DNA from 4 places in the Streptomyces sp. MGP-P1 genome. Region 3 is predicted to be linked to each of the others. Evidence: riboswitches for the same ligand, from Rfam matches in the RefSeq annotation. Region 3 holds a riboswitch; each other region holds the start of a gene.
The links. Region 3 has a riboswitch for cyclic di-AMP ahead of AC3CH1_RS01390 (transglycosylase SLT domain-containing protein). Riboswitches for the same ligand answer to the same signal wherever they lie in the genome.
Positions count from the first base shown of each region.

Region 1: another riboswitch for cyclic di-AMP. It lies ahead of AC3CH1_RS03765 (M23 family metallopeptidase); the one in region 3 lies ahead of AC3CH1_RS01390 (transglycosylase SLT domain-containing protein).
Region 2: another riboswitch for cyclic di-AMP. It lies ahead of AC3CH1_RS15815 (C40 family peptidase); the one in region 3 lies ahead of AC3CH1_RS01390 (transglycosylase SLT domain-containing protein).
Region 4: another riboswitch for cyclic di-AMP. It lies ahead of AC3CH1_RS22300 (transglycosylase family protein); the one in region 3 lies ahead of AC3CH1_RS01390 (transglycosylase SLT domain-containing protein).

Region 1 is NZ_JBYMEM010000001.1:819,300-823,492, forward strand. It holds gene AC3CH1_RS03755 (STM4011 family radical SAM protein) at 1-819, shown strand, start outside; gene AC3CH1_RS03760 (SGNH/GDSL hydrolase family protein) at 832-1,647, opposite strand; gene AC3CH1_RS03765 (M23 family metallopeptidase) at 1,837-2,793, opposite strand; cyclic di-AMP (ydaO/yuaA leader) riboswitch at 2,796-2,956, opposite strand; gene AC3CH1_RS03770 (tyrosine-protein phosphatase) at 3,401-4,193, shown strand, end outside.
Region 2 is NZ_JBYMEM010000006.1:11,988-16,180, forward strand. It holds gene AC3CH1_RS15800 (GNAT family N-acetyltransferase) at 1-8, opposite strand, end outside; gene AC3CH1_RS15805 (C40 family peptidase) at 51-1,130, opposite strand; gene AC3CH1_RS15810 (hypothetical protein) at 1,377-1,730, shown strand; gene AC3CH1_RS15815 (C40 family peptidase) at 1,774-2,994, opposite strand; cyclic di-AMP (ydaO/yuaA leader) riboswitch at 2,993-3,159, opposite strand; gene pcrA (DNA helicase PcrA) at 3,428-4,193, shown strand, end outside.
Region 3 is NZ_JBYMEM010000001.1:314,231-318,423, reverse strand. It holds partial or broken gene AC3CH1_RS01400 (SpoIIE family protein phosphatase) at 1-437, shown strand, start outside; gene AC3CH1_RS01395 (FAD-dependent oxidoreductase) at 517-1,908, opposite strand; cyclic di-AMP (ydaO/yuaA leader) riboswitch at 2,392-2,550, shown strand; gene AC3CH1_RS01390 (transglycosylase SLT domain-containing protein) at 2,554-3,387, shown strand; gene AC3CH1_RS01385 (UbiA family prenyltransferase) at 3,924-4,193, opposite strand, start outside.
Region 4 is NZ_JBYMEM010000007.1:119,773-123,965, reverse strand. It holds gene AC3CH1_RS22310 (FtsB family cell division protein) at 1-480, opposite strand, end outside; gene eno (phosphopyruvate hydratase) at 574-1,854, opposite strand; gene AC3CH1_RS22300 (transglycosylase family protein) at 2,177-2,896, opposite strand; cyclic di-AMP (ydaO/yuaA leader) riboswitch at 2,902-3,084, opposite strand; partial or broken gene AC3CH1_RS22295 (transglycosylase family protein) at 3,374-4,193, opposite strand, start outside.

The DNA of each region.
Region 1 (4,193 bases), 510 kb from region 3:
GACCGGGAGGCGCTGGAGCGGTTCACCGGCTGGGCCGCGGAGCGGACCGGTGACCGGTTGTCCGTGCTGTTCACCCCGTGGGGCGAGGGCCTGGTGCGCTCCTGGTACCGGCGGGCGCTGACCGATCTCTCCCGGCTGCCGCACATCGGGCGGGTGGCGATCCAGACGAACCTGAGCGGTCGCACCGACTGGCTGGCCGACGCCGATCCGGAGCGGATCGCGCTCTGGTGCACCTACCACCCGGGGCAGACACCGTACGAACGGTTCCTGGGCAAGTGTCGGGAGCTGTCCGCGAAGGGGATCCGCCACAGCGTGGGGGTGGTGGGCTTCGACGCCCATCTGGAGGAGGCCCGGCGGTTGCGGGCGGCGCTGCCGGAGGAGGTCTATCTCTGGGTGAACGCCGCCGAGGGACACACCTACACCGACGAGGAGGCGGCGCGGTGGACGGAGCTGGATCCGTTGTTCCCCTACAGCCGTGATCCGCACCGTTCGGCGGGGCTGCCCTGCCGGACGGGCGAGTCGGTGATCTCGGTGGACGGGGACGGCACGGTGCGGCGCTGTCACTTCGTCAAGGCGGAGCTGGGCAATCTCTACGACGGCAGCTACCGCCGGGCGCTCGGCCCGCGGGCCTGTCCGCTCGCCGTGTGCGACTGCCACATCGGCTATGTGCATCTGGAGTCGCTGCCGTTGTACGACGTGTTCGCGGGCGGTGTCCTGGAGCGGATACCGGCAGCCCACCCCCGGGGCGGGGGCACGCCGCCGGACGGGCTCGTGGTGCCGGGCCCGTCCCGGCGTGCGCTTCCCCTGCTGGAGCCCTGACCGGTTCGACGGCTACAGCGGCAGGAGGTCCGGGCGCTTCGCCCCGACGTGGTCGCCGGAGGACTCTCCGCGCAGCCGTCGGCCGATCCAGGGCACGAGGTATTCGCGGGCCCACTGGATGTTGTCGCGCCGTGCGTCGAAGGGTCTGCGCTGGGCCTGCGGCGGCCAGGGCTGGTCGGGGTCGGCGGGCACCTCGTGGCCGAGGACCTGGGCGGCGCGCAGCGCCACGCGGGTGTGGCCCTCGGGCGACAGGTGCAGCCGGTCGCTGTCCCACGCGCGCCGGTCCTGCACGGAACGCAGCGACCACAGGTCCAGCACGGGGCAGTGGTAGCGGTCGGCGATGGCCCGCAGGTGGACGTTGTACGTGGCGATCTTGCCGCGCATGTGGCGCAGCACCGGAACGCCCCGGGTGTCGAAGCCGGTGGTGACCATGACCGTGCCGACGGCGTTGCTCAGGTCGGCGACCGCCCGCTCGAAGCGCTCGGCGAGGTCGTCGGGGTCGGTGCCGGGCCGGATGATGTCGTTGCCGCCCGCGCAGAAGCTGACCAGGTCGGGGGCCAGTTCCTTGGCGCGCGGGACCTGCTCCTCGACGATCTGGTCGAGGAGACGTCCTCGTACGGCGAGATTGGCGTAGCGGAAGTAGTCCAGGGGGCCGGTCGCCCCCTCGGGGGCCGGGAGCCGGTCGGCGAGGAGCACCGCGAAGCGGTCCGCCCAGCCGAGATACGTCCCGTCGGGGCCGGGGTCGCCGACGCCCTCGGTGAAACTGTCGCCAATCGCCGCGTACGACCCGATGGTGTGCTGCCGGTTGTTTCTCGAATCGTCTGCCACAAGCACTTATCCTGCATCGTGCGATGTGACCTACGCGACCGTAATACGGGGTTGACGGGTGGTGAGATAGACCACCCGGTCAGTTTTTGGTAAAGCCGGAATAAGTGGAGGGGCGGTGCGCCGCCGCGCACCGCCCCTCGATCACTTCTCGCCGCGTCCGGTCGGAAACGGCGACCCTGGACGGAGACGTCAGACGGAGACGCCGTGCTGACGCAGGTACGCGATCGGGTCGATGTCCGAGCCGTAGCTCGGGCCGGTGCGGACCTCGAAGTGCAGGTGCGGTCCGGTGGAGTTGCCGGTGGAGCCGGAGAGGCCGATCTGCTGGCCCCCGGTGACGGTCTGGCCGACGGAGACGTTGAGCGAGGACTGGTGGGCGTACTGGGAGTACATGCCGTCCTCGTGCTGGATGACGACCTCGTTGCCGTAGGAGCCGCTGTTGCCGGCCGAGACGACGGTGCCCGGACCGATGGCGAGTACGGGGGTGCCGGAGGCGGCCTGGAAGTCCGAGCCGGTGTGGTAGCCGCTGGACCAGCTGGCGCCGGAAGCCCGGTACTGGGTGGTGACGTTGGCGCTGGCCAGCGGGGCGGACCAGCCGGAGCCGGTGGCCTCGGAGGAGCCGGTCCCCGACGTGCTGCCGGAGCCCTCGGAGTCGTCGGCGGAGACGGTGTCGGCCTTCGGGGCCTCCTTAGGCGCGGCCTTCGGCGCCGGTGCGGCCTTCTTCGGGGCGGCCTCGGGGGCCGCGGACTTCTCGGCCGGCTCGGAGCCCTTGGCGCCGAGGGTCAGCTTCATGCCCGGGTGGATCAGGCCGGGGTTCTCGCCGACGGTGGAGCGGTTGTCCTGGTAGAGCTTCTCCCACCCGCCCTTGAGCTGGTGCTCGGCCGCGATCTTCGCCAGGTAGTCGCCGGAGACGACGGCGTACGTCTTCGGGGCGGTCTTCGACGCGGCGGGGGCGGTGGCCGGGACGGTGTGCGCGGCGGCGACCGAGGCGGCGGCGGGCTTCACGGCCGGAGCGGCCTGGTCCGCCGCGTTCGCGACGGTGGCCCCGATGAGCGGGAGGGCGAGTGCGGCGCCGCCGGTCCCTGCGACGAGGACGCCGCGGGAGATCGGGCCGGACTTCGGACGACGGTGCTTACCCTTTGCGGGCATGGGAAGTTCCTCTCCGGCGCCTGCGAGGTGAGCTGTCGGGTTCGGGCTGGAGATGCCCGGTCGCGTTGCGGCGACTTCACCCCGAGCCGGTCCGGATCGCTCCGGATCGGCGGCTTACCTGGTTCCCCCGCTCCTGCCACGCGTGAGTGGGTGGGTGCGAATTCCGGGCGGCGGCAGGATTAGGCGGTCCGTCCGGATTGCGGCGACCGTAAACGAGTCAGGACGAGCTGAACAAGCCATCGGTTGCTCGCCGGAATCATCGGTTCACTATCGACCCGGAATTCCCGTCACACTCCGTGGATTACGGATCTTGGATTTCCGTGCGGGCAACGGGAATGCCTCGGGGCGCACTCACCACGGACCGTCACGGATATGATCCCGCTCACCTCCGAAATCCCATCTCCCCCATTAGCGGGGCATGTTCTGCGAAATGCACCAATACGGACATTGGGCCGACCCCCCTCCTGACACTGGGTCAGCCCGGACGTCTCGGCACCCCGCACCGGAGCTCTCGACCGTGATGATTTTCCGTCGAATCGATGTCGTATCGTCACGGGAGCGCCCTCGCCGGCGAGCCGCGCCGACGCCAGAGATCCCAGGAGCCACCGTGACGCAACAGGTGCCGCAGGTCCCGCCGACAGAGACCGTGCTGACCGGAGTCCGCAACTTCCGCGATGTGGGCGGGCTCCCCACCGCGGACGGACGGCGCACCGCCTTCGGGCGGCTCTACCGGAGCGGTCACCTGGCGCACGCCACGGCCGAGGACGCGGCTTTCCTCGGCGGGCTCGGGCTGCACACGATCTTCGACTTCCGCCACTCCGCCGACCACCGGCTCGACGGGTACGACATCGAGCTGGCCGGTGTCCGCAATGTCAGCATTCCGCTCTCGGACCCGGCGGACGGCGCCGAGTTCTGGCGGCTGGTGAGCGACGGAAACATCGAGCAGCTGCGCTCGGTCCTCGCGAACGGCAAGGGCGTCGACCGCATGATCCGTATGTACCGCGCGACGATCCTGGACCGCACCGCCGAGCACAGCCGGGTGCTGCACTCCCTGGCCGAGGACAGCGTCCCCGCCCTGATGCACTGCGCGGCGGGCAAGGACCGGGCCGGTCTCTCGATCGCGGTCGCCCTGCTGGCGGTCGGCGTCGAGCCGGAAGCGATCGAGGAGGACTACCTCAAGTCCGACGACCTCCGCCGCCGCTACGCCCTGAAGCGCTCCGACGCGTCCGGCACCGACATGTCGCCCGAGGTGCTGGAGCTGCTGGACCCGCTCTTCGGGGCGCGGCCCGCCTACCTCGCGGCGGCCTTCACGGCCATCGAGGAGAGCTGGGGAACGACGGACCGCTACCTGTCGGAGGGGCTGAAGGTCTCCCCCGAGACCCGGGAGCGGCTGCGCGAGC
Region 2 (4,193 bases), on a different contig from region 3:
GACGTCATACGGGGATTCCTTCACCGGGAGATCGGGACCTGCGCGGCGGACTATGCCACCCGGGTCGCTCCGGCGAAAGGCATCTGGTCGACGGGCGCGATGCGGACCGGCGCTCCGGGGCGCGGGGCGTGGATCATCTGGCCGCCGCCGATGTAGAGGCCGACATGGCTGATCCCGGAGTAGAAGAAGACCAGGTCACCGGGGGCCAGTTCGGCGCGGGGGACCCTGGGTCCGGCGTTGATCTGGGTGTAGGTGGTGCGCGGCAGGCTCACGCCCGCCGCCTTCCAGGCCGCCTGGGTCAGGCCCGAGCAGTCGAAGGCGTTCGGGCCCGTCGCGCCCCAGACGTACGGCTTGCCGATCGCGCCGTACGCGAAATCGATGGCCTGGGCGGCGCGGGAGCCGGGGGCCGCGACCGGACCGCCGCGGACGGCCGAGCGGTCGGCGTGGGCCGGGCCGCCGGCGCCCCGGGCGTCGGCGGCGCGCTCGTAGGCGGCGCGCTCGTCGGCGGTCAGGGTGTCCAGCAGCCTGCGGGCGTCGGCCAGCTTGGCGCGGATCGCGGTGCGGTGTTCGCGCAGCTCGGCGCGGCGGGCGGCGAGGCGTTCGGTCTCCTGGTCGGCGCGGGCCTTGACGCGGGTGATCCGGGAGACCTGTCGCTGGATGCCGCGCAGGAGGCCGCTCTGCCGGTCGCCCGCCCGGTCGAGGTGGGAGGCGCGTTGCAGAAAGGTGTCGGGGTCGGAGGAGAGCGCCAGTTGCAGGGCCGGGTCCAGGGTTCCGCTGCGGTACTGCGCGGTGGCCAGCGAACCGAGGGCGTGCCGGGCGGCGTTGAGCCGGGCGGTGCGACGGGCGGCCTCGTCGGCCAGGGCGTCGACGGCGCGGGTGGCGGTGGCCGCCTCCTCCTTCGCCCCGTTGTACTTCTCGGTGGCGGCCTCGGCGTCGTGGTAGAGCCGGTCGACCTTCGACTTGACCTGCGCGGCGGTGGGGGCCGGTTCGGCGGGGGCCGCGCCCGCCCCGGTGACCGATCCCGCGGTGGCGGCCCCGGCGAGCGCCAGGGTGGCGGCGGTGCGGGCAGCAGAGCCGGTGAGCGGGCGCTGCTTGGGTTTTCGGTGAGCTGACCTGCGGTGGGCTGCCACGAGGGCGGCATCCTTCCTGTCGGCTGTCCGCCGGGGGATACCGGCGGGTCCGTGAAGGACGCTAATCCCAGGGCCGGGAAAAGAGTCGCCGTGACCGCTATTGCCCTGATATGACGTTTCGGCGGTCTTGGTTGATCACCGATGCGCCCATATATCGGGGCAATGCGTTCAATAGCGGAGGAAGCGCGCAAGGAAGGTGTGCCTCACTGCAAGGCATATCCCTGGCCCTGGCTAGGCTCCGGAGCCATGGACGTACTCATCAATGTCTTCGTCGCCCTGCACATCATCGGCATCGCCTCCCTGCTGGGCGGCTTCCTGACGCAGATGAAGGCCATGGGAGCGGGCACCGCCCGCTTCACCCCCGCCATGCTGCACGGCGCGCTGACCATGCTCGTCACCGGCATCGCCCTGGTCGGGCTCAATCAGGCCGACGACCAGGCCGTGAACAACGTCAAGATCGGCATCAAGCTCGCGCTGCTGGTCGTGATCCTCGCCCTCGTCTACGTCAAGCGGGACGACGAGACGGTGGACAAGGGCGCGTTCGCCGCGGTCGGCGGACTGACGGCCGTCAACATCTTCATCGCCACGGTCTGGACCTGAGGCGTTCGGGGGCGGTCGCTGAGAAGCCGCCCCCGAACACGCACTACGCCGGGCGCACGCTTCCGTAGATCGGCATGGAGTAGATCGACTCCTCGCGCACGTTCGCACCCGGCTTCGGGGCGTGGATCATCATCCCGTCGCCCTTGTAGATGCCGACGTGGCTGATGTCGTCGTAGAAGAAGACCAGGTCTCCGGGGGTCAGATCGGACGTGGCGACCCGCGTCCCGACCTCCACCTGGTCCCAGGTCGTCCGGGGCAGGGTCACCCCCGCCTCCCGCCACGCCGCCTGCGTCAGCCCCGAGCAGTCGTAACTGGAGGGGCCCGACGCGCCCCACACGTACGGCTTCCCGATCTGGGCGCGGGCGAAGGCCAGGACCTTCTCCGCCTTGGCGGCGTAACCACTGTCCGTACCGGTGCCGGTGCCGGAGCCCGGATCCGTTCCCGTTCCCGTTCCCGTTCCCGTACCGGAACCGGAGCCCGTGCCCGAACCGCCGCCGGACTCCTTCGCCGCCTCCTCGCGGGCCTTCTCCTCGGCCTCGGCCTTCTCCTTCGCCTCCGCGGCCTGCCGGGCGGCCAGCTTCGCCGCCTTCTCCTTCGCCTCGGCCTCCTGCCTGCGCTCCAGCTCCGCCAGCCGCGCCTTCTCCTCGGCGGTCAGCCTCGACAGCAGGCCCCGGGCCTCGGTGAGTTTGGTCTGCACGTCCTTCTTGCTGGAGGCGAGCGTGGCCTGCGACTCGGTGAGGGTCTCCAGGCTCTTCACCGCCTCGGCGCGCTTCTTCGCCGCCGAGGCCTGCTGCGTACGGACCTCGTCGACGGCCTTCTGCTGCCGCTCCGTCGCCCGGTCCATCAGCCGGCTCTGGTCGAAGTACCCCTGCGGGTTGTCCGCCAGGAAGAACGTCGCCGCGGGCGCGATGCCCCCGTCGCGGTACTGGGCCGCCGCGTAGGAGCCCAGCGCCCGGCGCGCCTCGTTGATCTTCTCGGCCCGCTTCGCCACGTCGGAGAGCAGCGTGTCGACCTTCGTCCGCTGGGACGCGGAGGCGGCCTTGGCCCGGTTGTACTCCTGGGTCGCGGCGCCCGCCTGCCGGTACAGGGCGTCGACCTTCTTCTGCACTTCCTCGATGGCGGGCTTCGGCTCCGCCGGCACGGCCGTGGCGCTCTGCGTGGAGAGCAGCGTCACGGAGGCCAGCGCGGCCGTCGTCAGTCCGACGGCGGGGGTGGTGGTGCGCACCTTCGTGCGCGGCTTGCGATGCGATGCCAAGACCGGCATCTCCTTCCGTGGACCGCCTACCGGGTTAGCTGTCGGGTTCGGACGGAACGGAAGGCTGTCCTACGGTCCGGCTGCGAGGGCACGGACCGATTCACCCCGGTGTCGCGTGTGGGTCCCCGGTTCCGAGCTGCCGGGCCGGCAGGACGGATTCGGCAGAGGCGCCCGTCAGGCGTGGTTCGCCTCAGGGAGGTACGGGCCACCTGACCGAGCACGCTAGCCAACCGGCCCCGCCACTGGGAAGGACGATGAGCGATATGCCCGATACATTTTCGTGACCTTTCCGGATCGGGGGCTGGGCACCCCTCCGACCGGGGCGCTCCTTCACGGAACGTCGACGTCCGGTCTCCGTGCGTACGGGCGGGGGCGTGGTGCGAGCGGCCTTTCCCTGCTTCTGCGGAACGTTGTCAGTCCGGCCGCCTAGACTCGGGAGGCGATGAGCAGCCTCTTTGACGACAGTTTCCTGACCGGCCTCCAGCCCGTGGAGGACGGCCCCCCGCCGCCCCCCGAGGACCACGCACCCGAAGCGGTGCCGGAGGGACTCTTCGGGGGCGTCTACGACGCGCCCCCGCCGCCCCGGGACGGGTACTACCGGGACGGTCACGCGCGCCCGGTGATCGACTCCGCCTCCCTGCTCGACGGGCTGAACACCGAGCAGCGCGCCGCCGTCGTGCACGCCGGGTCCCCGCTGCTCATCGTCGCCGGAGCCGGCTCCGGCAAGACCCGCGTCCTCACCCACCGCATCGCCCACCTGCTGGCCGAGCGCGGGACGCACCCCGGGCAGATCCTCGCGATCACCTTCACCAACAAGGCCGCGGGCGAGATGAAGGAGCGCGTCGAGCAGCTCGTCGGCCCCCGCGCCAACGCCATGTGGGTCATGACCTTCCACAGCGCGTGCGTCCGCATCCTGCGCCGCGAGTCGAAGAAGCTCGGCTTCACCTCGTCGTTCTCGATCTACGACGCCGCCGACTCCAAGCGCCTGATGGCCCTGGTCTGCCGCGACCTCGACCTGGACCCGAAGCAGTTCCCGCCGAAGTCCTTCACCGCCAAGGTCTCCAACCTCAAGAACGAGCTCATCGACGAGGAGACCTTCGCCGGGCAGGCGACGGACGGCTTCGAGAAGACCCTGGCCCAGGCGTACGCGCTCTACCAGGCCCGCCTGCGCGAGGCCAACGCCCTGGACTTCGACGACATCATCATGA
Region 3 (4,193 bases):
CGGGCGGACGGCCGGACGGAAGTGCTGGACCTGCCCGGCGGCATCGTGCTCGGGATCGACGGGCAGGCGTCCTATCCGGTCACCGAGATGCGCCTCGAACCGGGCGCGATGCTCGCCCTGTTCACGGACGGGCTGATCGAGCGCCCCGGGACGGACATCGACGAGGGGATCGAGCGGCTGCGCGCCACCGTCGAACGCATCGGCGCGGTCCCCCTGGCCGAGACGGCCGACCAGGTCATCGGAGAGGCCAGGGCGGCCACCGACCGCCCCGACGACATCGCGATCCTGCTCGCCGCCCGGTGGGCCGGGACCCGGGAGGTCCGCCGGCCCCGGGAGGACGGGCGCCCGGCCCGGACCTGTGGCGCACGTTCAGGAGGCCGGACCCCGGGCGCACGGCGGGCGCACCGGATCCGGCCTCCGGAGAGACGTCCTGCTGATCAGACGCCGCCGAGGCCTCGATCAGGCGTCGAGGCCTTGATCAGGCGTCGAGGCGTTGATCAGGCGTCGAGGCGTTGATCAGGCGTCGGCCGACGGCTCTGCCGGCGCGGAGGCGCCGGAGGCCTCCAGCATCCCCTCGCGCTCCACGACCTTGATCCGCTCACGGCCCTGGGCCGCGCCCAGCGCCTGCTCGTGGGCGTCCAGCTTGTGCCAGCCCTCCCAGGTCGTGTAGTGGACGCCGCGGTCCTCCAGGAAGGCCTCGACGGCCTCCGGAGCGGGCGCGGCCGGCTCCGGCAGCCGGCCGGCCGCCCGGTCCTCCAGGACGCAGGCGACCGTCTCGTTCGCGTCGCCCTTGGTGTGTCCGATCAGACCGATCGGACCGCGCTTGATCCAGCCCGTGACGTAGACCGAGGCCATGTGCTCGTCGCCCGCGATGACGCGTCCCGCCTCGTGCGGCACGGTGCCGGAGGCCACGTCGAAGGGGAGCTTGGGCAGCTCCTCCGAGTAGTAGCCGACGGCACGGTAGACGCTCTGTATGTCCCAGTCCGTGAACCGACCGGTGCCCCGGACGTTGCCGGTGCCGTCCAGCTCGGTGCGCTCGGTGCGCAGCGCCACGACCTTGCCGTCCTCGCCGAGGATCTCGACCGGGGACTCGAAGAAGTGCAGGAACAGCTTGTGCGGGCGATCGCCGACATCGCGGATCGCCCAGTTTTCCAAGGTCTGCGCGACCATGTTGGCCTGCTTGTTCTCCCGGCGGGTCGCGATGGAGCCCTCGTCGTACTCGATGTCCTCGGGGTTGACGATGACCTCGATGTTGGGGGAGTGGTCCAGCTCCCGCAGCTCCATCGGGCTGAACTTGGCCTGTGCGGGGCCACGCCGCCCGAACACGTGCACCTCCAGCGCCTTGTTCTCCTTCAGGCCCTGGTACACGTTGTCCGGGATCTCGGTGGGCAGCAGCTCGTCCGCCGTCTTGGCCAGGACGCGGGCCACGTCCAGGGCCACGTTCCCGACGCCGAGCACGGCGACCTTCTCCGCGGTGAGCGGCCAGGTGCGGGGGACCTCGGGGTGCCCGTCGTACCAGGAGACGAACTCGGCCGCGCCGTAGGAGCCGTCCAGCTGGATGCCGGGGACGTCGAGGGCCCGGTCCGCCTCGGCGCCGGTGGAGAAGATCACCGCGTCGTAGAACGAGCGCAGATCGTCCAGGCCGATGTCGTGCGGGTAGCTGACGTTTCCGAAGAGCCGGACCTGGGGCTTGTCCAGCACCTGGTGCAGGGCCTTGACGATGCCCTTGATCCGCGGGTGGTCGGGGGCCACGCCATAGCGGATGAGGCCGAAGGGCGCGGGCATGCGCTCGAAGAGGTCGATGGAGACCCCCGGGTCCTGGCAGACCTCGGATTTGAGCAGCGCGTCCGCAGCGTAGATACCGGCGGGGCCGGCTCCGACAATGGCGACGCGGACGGGGCGTGTCATGGCGTGGTGATCCTTCGGGGCGGGCGAACGCGGGCAGGTACAGCGTACGTCGGAGGTAAGGGTGGGCTTACTAATCTCCACCGCACACCGTAAGCGATCGCCCCGCGGGCCCTTCGGCCGGCCCTGCCTAGAGTGTCCGATTAGCCCGTTTCCCTATGTCGATATGGGCGATTTGTTTCTTTTGGGAATTCTGCTCGATAAAGGGTCTATTGGGGCCGCTGGGGCATTTGCTTGACCTCGTTTCAGCCATCACCGCGAGGGAGTGGTGAGCGTCACGTCCGGGAGGGCGGACGCGGAACTGGAAGCATCGGTTCCCTTCTGCGCGAACAAAGTTGACGACGTGACGGAGTGCCCCGATCCGGCGATTCCGCTTTTCGATCTTGCGTGGAAAAGGGAATCCGGAATGCGGGGCTTGTTCTGTTCGGCGTTTCTCGCCTACGGTCACCCTCAATCCGGATGGAACGCCGAATCCTGCCGCCGTCCGGGAATCCGAAACCCACTCACGTACGGCAGGAGCGGGGGACCCAGGTAAGTCGCCGATCCGTAACCGGAACGGCTTGGGGTGAAGCCGCACGAGCGTGCGGCCAGACATCTCCCGTCTGAACCCGACAGCTCACCTCGCAGGCGCCGGAGAGGAAATCCCCCATGCCCGCACAGGGTAAGCACCGTCGTTCCCCGTCCACCTCGCTGCGCCGCGGCCTCGCCGCCGTGACCGCGGGTGGAGCCGTCCTCGCCCTCCCGGTGATCGGCGCCACCAGTGCCTTCGCCGCCCCCGTGCCCGCCGCCGCGCCGCAGCAGGCCGTGGCGCCCGCCTCGGTGGCCCAGGCGAATTCCGCCGTGGCGGCCGCGCCCGCCCAGCATTCCGTGGCGGCCGGTGAAACGCTTTCCAAGATCGCCCGCGAATATTCCGTCAGCGGCGGCTGGGAGAAGCTGTACGAAGGTAACCGGAAGATCATCGGAGAGAATCCCGATCTTATTCAGCCCGGTATCAAGCTGACCCTCGGAACTGCCTCTTCGGGCGGTAAGGCGGACAAGGCCGCCAAGGCTTCCCCGTCCGCCGCGCGTGGTGCCGAGGCGGACCGTGCCGACCGTTCGGAGCGCGTCGACGCCGCTCCCGTGGCAAAGGCCGCTCCGGCCGCAGAGAAGGCCGTCACGTACACGAACGACCTCGACGGCTGGATCAAGGAGTCGCTGGCGGTCATGGCCGAGCAGGGCATCCCCGGCACGTACGAGGGCATCCACCGCAACATCATGCGCGAGTCCTCGGGCAACCCGGCCGCGATCAACAACTGGGACTCCAACGCGGTCAAGGGCACCCCGTCCAAGGGTCTGCTCCAGGTCATCGACCCGACCTTCCAGGCCTACCACGTGCCCGGCACCTCGACCGACAGCTACGACCCGGTCGCCAACATCACGGCCGCGTGCAACTACGCGGCGGACCGGTACGGCTCGATCGACAACGTCTTCGGCGCCTACTGATCCTCCGCGCCCGAGCCCGAGTGGCCCCGGACCTCATGGTCCGGGGCCACTCGGGCGTACCGGGAAGTTACCCCCGAGTTTCTAGTGACTTACCACGCGATCGACAGGGGAACCTGTTGCACTCTGCTGAGAGTGAGGTGTGTCCATGAGCGACACCACCAGGCCCGACGACCGCTCCTTCTGACTGCGGACGCGGACCAAGCAGCCGCTGAGCAACTTCCTCGGCTTCCCCATCGACCGCACGTCCGAGTACGCGGCCGTCGCGCGAGTCGGTGATCGCGACGTTCGTGAGCGTCGCGTTGCCGCGCGCGCCGCCCATCGCCAGGATTCCGGGTCCGTTGTCGGACGTGTCGATCCGGATGTTCTCGCCGGCGCCACTGGCCGGCCGGGGTCCACACACGGCCGGCGACGACGGGCCTGCCTCGGGGCCGGATCGGTGGCCTCAGCCGCGCTCGCGGCCACGGGCAGGAGCCCGACCGAGACCATGCCGGCTCCATGAATGACAGACCGTCAGGTCAGTGGTTCGACGGGCTCGTTCAGGCGCCCGCGGCACCCCGGGCCAGCAGCAGCGCCAGGTCCACCGCGGCCACGGCCACCGCTCCGGCCAGGGCGGCCTTGCGCCACCGGCGGCCGAGCGCCGGGCCGACGAGCGACGCCGCACCGGCCAGGACGAGTGCCGCGGCACCCGCGGCGTCCACCGGTCCCGGCGGGCCGAACCCCAGTACCGCCGTGGCGCCGAGGAGCGGCACCGGCAGCAGCAGCCGGGTGCCCCGGTCGCCCAGCCGGTGCGGGAGGCCCCGGATCCC
Region 4 (4,193 bases), on a different contig from region 3:
GTCGCGGTCGTCGTCGCGGTCGGCGCTGTCCACGCCGTCCCAGAGGTTCGAGTGCCACGGCCGGTCGCTCGCACCCGACTCGCCGCGGCGGTCCCGGGCCGCGTCGGGGTCGGACACGGTGTAGCCGATCTCCCCGGGGAGGACGTAGTGGAGGTGCTGGCGGGCCAGCCGCATGATGTACGCGTCGTCCTGGAGCCGCGCCTTCTCGTCCCGCAGCTCCTCGGTGCGCCGCTCCGCCTGCTGCGAGAGCCGCTCCTGCTCGGCGATCTCGTCGCGCTGGGAGACGTACTGCCGCATCGGGTAGGCGAGCGCCACCACCATGGAGCAGACCACCAGCGCCAGGAACGCGGCCCGGCCGGTGAGCCGGGAGCGGCGGGCCTGCCGGCGGTTCTGGGATCGGTACACGCGGGCCGCGGTCTGCTCGCCGAGCAGGCGCAGCCTGGTCGCGGTGGAGAACCGGTCGCGGTCCTTGCCGGCCATGTCTCCCGCCTCCCCATCACGCACGTCCGTCCCCGCACACGGTACGGGACCGGGTGCGGGGACGGACGGAGGCTACCGTCTTGACGCTACGGGTCAGCCCTTGAAGCGCGGGAAGGCGGAACGGCCCGCGTACACCGCGGCGTCGTCGAGGATCTCCTCGATGCGCAGCAGCTGGTTGTACTTGGCGACGCGGTCCGAGCGGGCCGGGGCGCCGGTCTTGATCTGGCCGCAGTTCACGGCGACGGCGAGGTCGGCGATGGTGACGTCCTCGGTCTCGCCGGAGCGGTGCGACATCATGCACTTGAAGCCGTTGCGCTGGGCCAGCTCGACGGCGTCCAGGGTCTCGGTCAGCGAACCGATCTGGTTGACCTTCACGAGCAGGGCGTTGGCGGAGCCCTCCTCGATGCCGCGGGCCAGACGCTCGGGGTTGGTGACGAAGAGGTCGTCGCCGACGATCTGCACCTTGGCGCCGATGCGGTCGGTGATGACCTTCCAGCCGGCCCAGTCGTCCTCGTACAGCGGGTCCTCGATGGAGACCAGCGGGTACGCGGAGACGAGCTCCTCGTAGTACTCGGTCATCTCGGCGGCCGAGCGGGACTTGCCCTCGAACTCGTAGACGCCGTCCTTGTAGAACTCGGACGCGGCGACGTCGAGCGCGAGCGCGATGTCGCGGCCCGGGACGTAACCGGCCTCCTTGATGGCCTCGACGATGAGGTCCAGGGCGGCGCGGTTGGACTCCAGGTTCGGGGCGAAGCCGCCCTCGTCGCCGAGTCCGGTGGACAGGCCCTTGGTCTTGAGGACCTTCTTCAGCGTGTGGTAGACCTCCGCGCCCCAGCGCAGGGCCTCGGAGAAGGACTCCGCGCCGATCGGGGCGATCATGAACTCCTGGACGTCCACGTTGGAGTCGGCGTGCGAGCCGCCGTTCAGGATGTTCATCATCGGAACGGGCAGCAGGTGCGCGTTCGGGCCGCCGAGGTAGCGGAAGAGCGGCAGGTCGGACGCCTCGGAGGCGGCGTGCGCGACGGCCAGCGAGACGCCGAGGATGGCGTTCGCACCGAGCGACGCCTTGTTCTCGGTGGCGTCGAGGTCGAACATCGCCTGGTCGATGAGGCGCTGCTCGGTGGCGTCGTACCCGACGAGCTCCGGGCCGATCTGCTCGATGACGGCGAGGACGGCCTTCTCGACGCCCTTGCCCATGTAGCGGTTGGGGTCACCGTCGCGAAGCTCGATGGCCTCGAACGCACCGGTGGAGGCACCGGACGGAACAGCAGCACGGCCCGTGCTGCCGTCGTCGAGGCCAACCTCGACCTCGACCGTGGGGTTGCCCCGGGAGTCGAGGATTTCCCTGGCTACGACGACGTCGATGGACGGCACGAGGCATCTCCTTCTGGGATCTGACACTGGTTGTGCGGGGTCACTGTGGCCCTGCGGCACGAGCCTATCGGGCCCGGCCGCGTCGGTCGGCCGACCGCCCGCGTCCTGGGACGAAAAAGGTCCCAAGGGCCTGCATCATGGGACAAAACTCTAGAAATCTACTGAGTGGTAACGACAAGAGGTGAACGCATGCGGGCCTTCGGCGCCCGCCGCCCAAGAAGAACCCGGCCCGGCGCGCTGGGGGGACGAGCGCGCCGGGCCGGGGAGCCGTGCGAGGAGAAGTGCCGCCGGACGCTTCTCCTCCGGGGAGGAGAGACGGCGATTACTTCAGGTGGAGCTGCTGACCCGGGAAGATCAGGTCGGCGTCCTTGACGATGTCGTCGTTGAGCTTGAAGATCTTGCTCCAGCCGCCCTTGACGTCCTCCGCGTCGGCGATGGTGCTCAGGGTGTCGCCGGTCTTGACCTTGTACTCGCCGTCGCCCTTCTGGACCTTCTCGCCGGTCGGGGTGGTGACGGTCTTCTTGCTCTCGGCCTTCTCGCTCTCGGCCTTGGGGGCCTCGCGCTGCTCGGAGCGCGTGGTGGGCTGCTCGGCCTGACGCTCGGGCTGCGCCTGCTCGGGCTTGCTCTCGCCGGAGCCGGAGCCGGTGTTCACGCCCGGGTCCACACCGTCGTTGGTGAGGCCGCCGGCGCCGGCGCAGGCCCAGGCACCCGGGCCCTGGAGGTCGAGGAGCTTCTCGGCGGTGGCGATCTGCTGGTCCTTGGAGGCCAGGTCTGCACGGGAGGCGTACTGCGTACCGCCGGCGGCGGCCCAGCTGGACTGCGAGAACTGCAGTCCGCCGTAGTAGCCGTTGCCGGTGTTGATGGACCAGTTGCCGCCGGACTCGCACTGGGCGACGGCGTCCCAGGTCTCGACGGAGGCGGCGGAAGCGTTGGTCGCGCCCATCAGCGGGATGGCGACGGCGGCACCGGTGACACCCGCGAGGGTGGCGATACGGGTGGCCTTGGACGGGCGGCGGTGCTTGCCCTTGCTGTTCAGCAGCATGGAACGAATCTCCTCACCGACGCCTACGAGGTGAGCTGTCGGGTTCGGGCTGATGAGTTGCCCGGTCGCGCGGTGCTGCTCGCGACTTCACCCCTAGCCGGTCCCGTACGTCCCCGTCGGTTCGACGAGGCGTCCGGACCCGGCGGCTTACCTGGGTCCCCCGCTCCTGCCTACGGCGCTTACGCGTCTGTTCCCTTCGACCGACGGCAGGATTCGGCGTGACGGTCGACGGGGCCCGCGGTGCGAGCGGTTCCGACCGTAAACACAGGCAACCCCGACATTCAAAGACGGACATAGGGGGCATTCGGCCCGAACTCGCCGTAGCCGGTGGGCCGTTTCCGCAGGTGGGAGGCGATACGCCCGGACCGGCCGGTCGAAAAGCACCAGTTGAAGCAAAGAGACCCATGTCTCACTTACACAAAAGTGGACATAGGTCTCTTAACTGCCCCGATTTTCGGGGTGTTTCGCCGGGTTCGATCAGTTGGCGGCGGGAGCCTCGGCGGCCGTCTCGGCACCCTCCGGGGCGGCCCGGTCCACACCCTTGCCCGCATCCTGATCCAGGCCCAGATCCAGGTTCTGGCCGGGCAGGATCAGGTCCGGGTCGGCACCCAGGAGGCCCTTGTTCGTCTCGTACAGGCCGGTCCAGCCGCCGGGGATCTCCTGGGCGTCGGCGATCGCCCAGAGGTTGTCCCCGGGCCGCACGGTGTACCCGTCGGCGGCCGCCGCGCCACCGTCCCGCGCGCCGCCTTCGCCGCGCGAGGCGTGCCGGCCGGACTCACGGGGGTCGTCCTTCCGGTCCGCGTCGACCTCCTCGGGCGCGGGGCGCCCCGGTGCTTGCCCCCCTGGCCGTCCTCGTCCGCCGAGGCGTCGGGGGCGGTGGAGGGGTCCGAGGCGTCGGGGGCGTCGGAGGCGGGCGGGGCGGAGGGCGTCACCGAGGAGTCGGGAGTCCCGCTCCCCTTCTCCGCGCCACCTCTACCGCCCTTGTCCGCCTCATCACCCTTCTCCCTCTTGCCCGCTTCGCGCGATTCACCGGTTGCGTCCGCTTCGTCGGCCGGGGTGGAGGTCGGGTCGGCCGAGGGGTCCGCCGACGGATCGGCGGACGGATCCGCGGACGGCGAGGCGCCCGGGTCGACGCCGGGCAGACCGCCGCCCACCGCGAGGCCGGAGATCACCGCACAGCTGGGCCAAGCCTTCGGGCCCTGGTCGTCCAGGACCTTCTCGGCGACGGAGATCTGCTGCGAGCGGCTGGCGAGGTCGGCGCGGGGCGCGAACGCCGTGCCGCCGTACGCCGACCAGG